One region of the Microbacterium sp. NPDC087589 genome, then DNA from elsewhere that is predicted to be linked to it. Evidence: riboswitches for the same ligand, from Rfam matches in the RefSeq annotation. Region 1 holds a riboswitch; the other holds the start of a gene.
The links. A riboswitch is a leader RNA that binds a small molecule or an ion and turns the genes downstream of it on or off. The one in region 1 is predicted to bind thiamine pyrophosphate.

Region 1 (3,593 bases):
GTCGTCCTGCCAGCACCGCGAGTTCTTCGAGGTTGGGGGTCACGACATGAGCACGTTCGAGCAGCGAGCGCAGTGCGGCCTCGGCATCCTGATCGAGCAGCCTGTCGCCGCTGGTGGCCACCATGACAGGGTCGAGCACGACGATCGGCGGGTTCACGGCATCGAGCCAGTCTGCGACGGTGCGGATGACGTCGGCGTTCGCGAGCATCCCGATCTTCACCGCATCGACGACGATGTCGTCTGAGATCGCGTCGAGCTGCTGCCGGAGGAATATCGCGGGCGGCACGTGCACTCCACGCACCCCGACGGTGTTCTGGGCGGTGAGGGCGGTGAGCGCGGCCATGCCGTATCCGCCGTTGGCGGCGATCGACTTGAGATCGGCCTGTATCCCTGCGCCGCCCGACGGATCGCTGCCGGCGATGCTGAGCACCCGCGGCGTGCCGGATGCCCGCCAGCGGCGCACGAAGTCGCCCGCAGCGCGGGTCGGATCGTCCACCGCGCAGAGCGCCGACACCACGGCGAGTCCTGCGGCACCCGCATCGCGAAGCGATTCGGTGTCGTCGATGCCGACGCCACCGATGGCGACGCACGGAAGCGCCGTCGTCTCGACGAGGGCACGAAATCCCTCGACGCCGAGGGCCGGCGGATGGTCGGGCTTGGTGCTGGTGGGGCGGATGACGCCGACCCCCAGATAGTCGACCGTACCGAGCGGGAGCGCGCGCACCGCCTCGAAATGTTCCCGGCTGTTCGCCGTGAGGCCGATGACCGCGTCGGGACCGAGCATCTCGCGCGCCCGCAGCACGGAGTCGTCCCCCTGTCCGAGGTGCACCCCGTCGACCCTTGCGCCCTGTACACGGGCGGCGAGAGCAGCATCGAGGCGATCGTTCACCACGAGCAGCGCTCGCCCGTCGATCACGCGCGAGAGATCGACGAGCTGAGCGACGATCTCGGCATCCGTCGCGGTCTTGTCGCGCAGCTGCACGATCCGCACACCCCCATCGACGGCCTGCCGCACGGTATCCACGACGCCCCGCTCACCGCAGAGTGCGGGATCCGTCACGAGATACAGCGAGAGATCGACGATCACAGCGTGCGCTCCTCGACCCGTGCCGCCGCAGCGATCTGCTGCGGCGTGACGGTGGCGAGCGCGTCGAGCAGCGCGACCGCGAAACTTCCGGGCCCCGCTGCATGAGTCGCGGCGTGCTCGGCTGCGACCGTGTAGACCAGACTCGCCGAGGCGACTGCGGTGAGCGGATCTATGCCCGACTCGCGCGCCGCCCCGAGGAAGGCCGCCATCACGGCACCCAGCGCGCACCCTCCGCCGGTGACACGGGTGAGCATCTCGTGTCCGTTGGCGATGCGCACCACGCGCCGCCCGTCGGTGATGAGGTCGACCGGCCCCGACACCGCGACGACCGATCCGTGCCGGGCGGCGAGCTCCAGCGCCGCCTCTTCAGCGGCTTCGGTGCTGTCGGTGGCATCGACGCCTCGGCCACCCGCACTGAGCCCGGCCAGGGCGAGGATCTCTGAGGCATTGCCTCGAATCGCGGTGGGGCGCGACGCGGCGAGCTCGTGCGCCAGCGCCGTGCGCACGGGCAGTGCTCCGATCGCCACGGGATCGAGCACCCACGGAGTGCCCGCGGCTGCCGCGCCTGTCACGGCCTGGAGGCTCGCGGCCCGCTGCTCTGGCGTGGGCGTGCCGAGGTTGATCAGCAGTCCGGACGCCACCCCCGCGAACAGGCCGGCCTCGTCGACGATGTCGACCATCGCCGGGGCCGCGCCGAGGGCCAGCAGCACGTTGGCGGTGAAGCCGGTGACGACGCTGTTCGTGATGCAGTGGGTCAGCGGTGGTGTCTCGCGGAGCGCGGACAGCAGCTCGGCGGCCGACGCCGCGAGGGTCGAATCGGTATGTGGACGCAGACGATCGCTCAATGCGACATCCCTTCGCTAGTACGAACTAGATCAGGTTCGACGGGTCTGTTCTCAGCCGCGGATGCGGCACCCCGTGTCACTGCTCGCAGTCTAGCGATCTCCGGTCGTCAGCCGAGCAGCCGCACGAGCTCCAGCTCGTCGGCACGGGTCAGGCCCGCACGTCGCGTTCGGTCGACGCCGCGTTCGCGCTCGTCCGCGACGACAGCGGCGATCGTCTCGTCGATCGGGCGGAGTCCTCCCGCGGCATCCCGATACCTGGCGTTCGAGCGAGACATGAAACCGGGCATGTCGGCGGGCAGCCACAACGGCAGCGATCGCTCCCCCGCCCAGTGCTCGACGCCGTTCGCGGTCAGCCAGTCGTCATCCGCCACCGGCGTCTCCCCGATGTGCCCTGCCGCCTGCCGGATGGCGTCGAGTACTTCCGTCAGCGAATGCCGGTCACCGACCGCGTTGCTGACTCCTGTCGCCGAGGTCGTGGCGACGAACTCCGCCAGGTCATCGACGTCGATGACCTGCGCACTGCGTCCCTCCGAGCGAGGATGCAGCACGGGGCCATCCTCGGCCCGCAGGAACGCAGCAGCCCAGTAGCCGAACCGATCGCTCGGGTCGCCCTCGCCGACGATCAGGCCAGGACGCACGATCAGCGTCCGATCTCCGAGGGCACGCACGGCATCCTCGGCGGCGACCTTCTGCGGCCCGTACTCGTACTCATCTCCGGGGCCCGCCGGCCGATGCAACGGCGCGGACTCGTCCGCCCCGACCGTCTCATCGTCGGAGTATGCCGACACCGACGACACGTACGTCCACCGCGCGGCTCGATCGCCGAGCGCCTCGACCGCCGCCGCGACTTGTGCCGCGTTCGATGACACATCGATCACGTGGTCCCAGGCGCGACCCCGGACGGCATCGTACGCGTCAGCATCTCCCCGATCGGCCAGAACCAGGCTCGCCCCGTCCGGTGAGGGCCGTCCTCCCCTCGCGAGGCACAACACCGTCGCGCCGTCCACCAGCAGCCGTCTGGCGATGCGGCCGGACAACCAGCCGGTTCCGCCGAGGATGAGAACGTCGGTCATGGACCCATGCCACCACCTTCGCCGTGCGAAGGGAAGTGCCCTCCGCTCACGGCGGATGCCGGTTCACCGACTGCGGAGGTCGGACAGCCCCGCCAACTCCGGGACGGACCAGGAGGGATCAGGCCGCCAGTCGCACCATTCCGCGGCGAATGGCCAGTCCGCCTCACGGAACGACTCGATCGCGGCATCCGCGTGCCGCTCGATCTGCGCCGCCTGCTCGGAGGTGAGGCGTCCCTGCTCGACGGCCGCGATGAGCTCGTCCTCGTCCTTGAGGTGCACTCGACCATCCGGCTCGATCTCGACGTCGAGGATGTGGTCGGACGAGTATGTGTCACGATCGGTGCGCAGGTGCGCGTTCTCGAGGTTCACGTACCAGCCGGCGAACTGCCAGTCCGAACCGTTCGCCTCGCTCCAGAAGAGCCAGACCGACCACGCCGCACCCGCGGGCGCGATGCGGAGGATGCCGTTGCCCCACCATTCCTCGACGATCCGCGACCGCGGTTCGAGCCATCGCCGCTCGAGCGGGACCGTCCGGACGCGTTCTCCGGCAGGAGTGCCCTGCCCCTCCTGCAGCGTGCCCGGAGCGAG
Region 2 (3,593 bases), on a different contig from region 1:
TGTTCAACGGTCCGGAGCTCGTCATCGTGCCGACCTCGTCGCCCGATTCGCGATTGTCGCCGAGGGAGACATCCGTCGATGCCTCGGCCGTCGCGCCGTTCCACAGCACGATCTCGGCATCGGCATCCGTGACGATCTCGGTGGTCGCGCCCCACGGCGTCGTCACCGTTCCGACCACAGTGCCGGCCGCGACCGCGGGAGCCTGCTGCTCGAGCGCTGTCTCGACCTGTGAGAACAGCGAACGGGTCTGGGTGAGGCGCTGCTCATCGTCTGGCTGCCCGAGAACGGACGCATAGAGGCGCACGGTCGTGTCGTCGAGGGTGATGACCTTTGCGGTCAGCAGGTTCCAGCTGTCACCGAGCGTGCCGGTCTTGACGCCGATCACGCCAGGATCCGCCAACATCCCGTTCGTGTTCACCACCGTGCCGGCGCCCGGCAGATCGACGGACGGGGTGCCGACGATGCCGGCGAACACCGGGTTCTGCATCGCCAGCTCGGCCAGCGCGATCAGTGACGCGGGCGTTGCCCTGTTGCGGTCGTCGAACCCCGACGGGGTCACGATCGTGATGTCGTCGAGGCCTCGGTCGCGCAGCCACACCTCCGCCGCGGCGGTGAACGCCGAGGGGGAGCCCCAGATCTCCTGGGAGAGACGATCGATGTAGTTGTTCGCCGAGCCGAGCAGTGTTCCCTGCAGCAGCTGGAACTCGGTGAGAGTGCCGCCCACGGGGACGTCGAGTGCCGACTGGTCGGAGCGGCGGTACTCCCAGTACGCGAGGTTGTCTGCCCGGGTGAACGAGAACTCGGGGCCCTGCTCGCCGACGGCGAGCGGCATCCGATCGAGCACCATCAGACTCGAGACCACCTTGGTGACGCTCGCGATCGCCGCCGCGTCGAGCGACGACGACGTCGTGCCGATCCCACCGACTCCCACGGCCGCGCTTCCCTGAGCCGGCCAGGTGATGGCGGCTGCGGGCGCGGTGATCGGCGTCAGTTCCGTCGCCTGCACGGTCGGCGGCACCTCGTGCAACGGCCACAGCATGGCCGACCCGACATAGGTGCCGAGCAGTCCGACGAGCACACCGAGCGGGACCAGCACGCCGGGTCGGGCGATCGCCGGGCGCAGGTGCGCTCCGGTCAGAAGTCCGCCGCCGCTCGCTGCGGGAGGCGCGTCATCGAGCGCCTCGGTCGCCGGGTGCCGAGCGACTTCGACGGCGTCGACCCACGTCAGCGGTGTCCCACCGCTGGTGCCCTCGGCCCACCGGGCATCGGGAGCCGTGTCAGGAGCGAAGATCGCGGTTGCCTCATCATCCGCATCCGATTCAGCGGCCGGATCCGTCGCGACGGCCGCTGAGACCTCGGCCTCAGGCACCGACACCTCAGGCACCGACACAGCATGCACCGAGCCGACAGGCGCTGACGCATCGGGCGTTGACGCGTCGCCCGCGGGAACGGCGGAGGCGGTGGCCTCGGCGGAATCGGGAGCGGTCACCTCCTCACGGTACCGAACTCGCGCAGGGTTCCGTGTCGCTGCAACAGGAGCAGACGTGAGTGTCGGCACTGGGTAAGATCGTCAGAACAACCACGGGAGTCCGGCGAGCCGGGCTGAGAGGGAGCGAATCGCGCTTCGACCGTCGAACCTGATCTGGGTAATGCCAGCGCAGGGAGGAGTCACTGATGAGTACATCCACGTCTGGATCCACCACGGAATCCGCATCCGTCTCGCACGCCTCGAAGGGCCTCGGTCGCCCGGAGCTCTGGCGCTGGCGGGTCGTCGACATCGTCGTCGCCAGCGTCATCGCCGTCGCCTGCGCACTGATCTTCCTGCTCTGGAACGTCGGATACGAGGTGCCGAGCAGCATCCTGACCCCCCTGCTCCCCGGCGTGCAGGGGCTGCTCGCCGGCCCGTGGCTCATCGCCGGTGTGCTCGGCGGCCTCATCATCCGCAAGCCGGGCGCCGCGCTCTACACCGAACTGGTCGCCGCGATCATCTCGGCCCTCGTCGGCAACGCGTGGGGTCCGCTCACCATCGTCTCGGGCCTCGTGCAGGGTCTCGGTGCAGAGCTGATCTTCCTCGTCTTCCTCTACGGCGTCTGGCGTCTGCCCGTCGCGATGCTGGCCGGTGCCGGCGCGGGGCTCGCGTGCGGCATCAACGACCGCATCCTCTGGTACGCCGGTGCGGACACGCTCTTCACCAGCGTGTACATCGTCTCGACGACCATCTCGGGTGCCGTCATCGCCGGGCTGGGAGCGTGGCTGATCGCCCGAGGACTCGCAGCCACAGGCGCCCTCAGCCGGTTCGCCGCCGGCCGCGAGGTCACCGCACGGGTGTGAGCTCGCCCCTGACGCCAGCCACCCTCGAAGCCCGCGGCTGGGGGTGGCGATACGCGACGCGGTTGCGCTGGGCGGTGCGCGACATCGACCTGCGCATCGAGGCCGGCGAGCGGGTGCTGCTGCTGGGTGCCTCGGGCTCTGGCAAGTCGACCCTGCTGCAGGGCTTCGGCGGAGTGCTCGGAGGCGCCGACGAGGGTGAGACACACGGTGGGCTGCTCGTCGACGGTGTGCCGCCCACCGACGCACGCGGTCGTGTCGGCATGGTGCTGCAGGACCCGGACACCCAGACGATCCTCGCCAGGGTCGGCGACGACGTCGCCTTCGGCTGCGAGAACCTCGGCGTGCCCCGTGACGAGATCTGGCAGCGGGTGCGCGCGGCGCTGGATGCGGTCGAGCTCGACGTCGCACTCGACCGGTCGACGGCGGCGCTGTCGGGCGGGCAGAAGCAGCGTCTCGCGCTCGCCGGTGTGCTGGCGATGCGACCGGGAGCCATCCTGCTCGATGAGCCGACGGCCAATCTCGACCCCGAGGGGGTGCAGGACGTGCGAGACGCTGTCGCCACCGCCCTCGACGCCTCGGGGGCCACCCTCGTGGTGATCGAGCATCGGATCGACGTCTGGCTGCCGCTCGTCACCCGGGTGATCGTGCTCGGCGCCGATCCGGAGGGCACGGTCGTGCTGGCGGACGGCAGCCCGGATGAGGTTCTCGGGGCACGAGGGGCCGAGCTCGCGGCATCCGGCGTGTGGGTTCCCGGGCACCCGCCCGCCGTTCCGCCCGCGCCGGCGCACGAGCCGGGGGAGACCCTGCTCGCAGCCCGCGGCCTCACGGTGGCCCGGCGGCGAGGGCTCGCGGTCGCCGGTCCGTTCGACGTCGAGGTGCGCGCGGGCGAGGTGCTCGGCGTGACCGGCGCGAACGGCGCGGGCAAATCGACACTCGGACTCACACTCGCGGGGCTCATCCCGGCCGAGGACGGCAGGGTCTCGGCGCTGCCTGCGCTCGCCGCGGGGGAGAAGCCCGACCCCATCCGCTGGTCTTCTCGGGCCCTGCTCACCCGCATCGCATCGGTCATGCAGACACCCGAGCACCAGCTGCTGGCGAAGACCGTGCGCGACGAGCTGTCGGTCGGACCGCGGGCGCTGAAGCTCCCCGACGCAGAGATCACCTCCCGTGTCGACGACCTGCTCGAGCGGCTGCGGCTCACCTCGCTGGCCGGGGCCAATCCGTACACGCTGTCGGGAGGCGAGAAGCGGCGCCTCACGGTC

Region 2: linked by a shared signal. The riboswitch ahead of ACIOU8_RS17405 (ECF transporter S component) and the one ahead of thiM (hydroxyethylthiazole kinase) in region 1 are both predicted to bind thiamine pyrophosphate.

Annotation. Positions count from the first base shown of each region.
Region 1 is NZ_JBIUWV010000008.1:15,367-18,959, forward strand. It holds gene ACIOU8_RS15625 (bifunctional hydroxymethylpyrimidine kinase/phosphomethylpyrimidine kinase) at 1-1,087, opposite strand, end outside; gene thiM (hydroxyethylthiazole kinase) at 1,084-1,932, opposite strand; TPP riboswitch at 1,923-2,016, opposite strand; gene ACIOU8_RS15635 (NAD-dependent epimerase/dehydratase family protein) at 2,040-3,005, opposite strand; gene ACIOU8_RS15640 (DUF402 domain-containing protein) at 3,069-3,593, opposite strand, start outside.
Region 2 is NZ_JBIUWV010000009.1:126,526-130,118, reverse strand. It holds gene ACIOU8_RS17410 (D-alanyl-D-alanine carboxypeptidase) at 1-1,489, opposite strand, end outside; TPP riboswitch at 1,572-1,681, shown strand; gene ACIOU8_RS17405 (ECF transporter S component) at 1,675-2,331, shown strand; gene ACIOU8_RS17400 (ABC transporter ATP-binding protein) at 2,328-3,593, shown strand, end outside.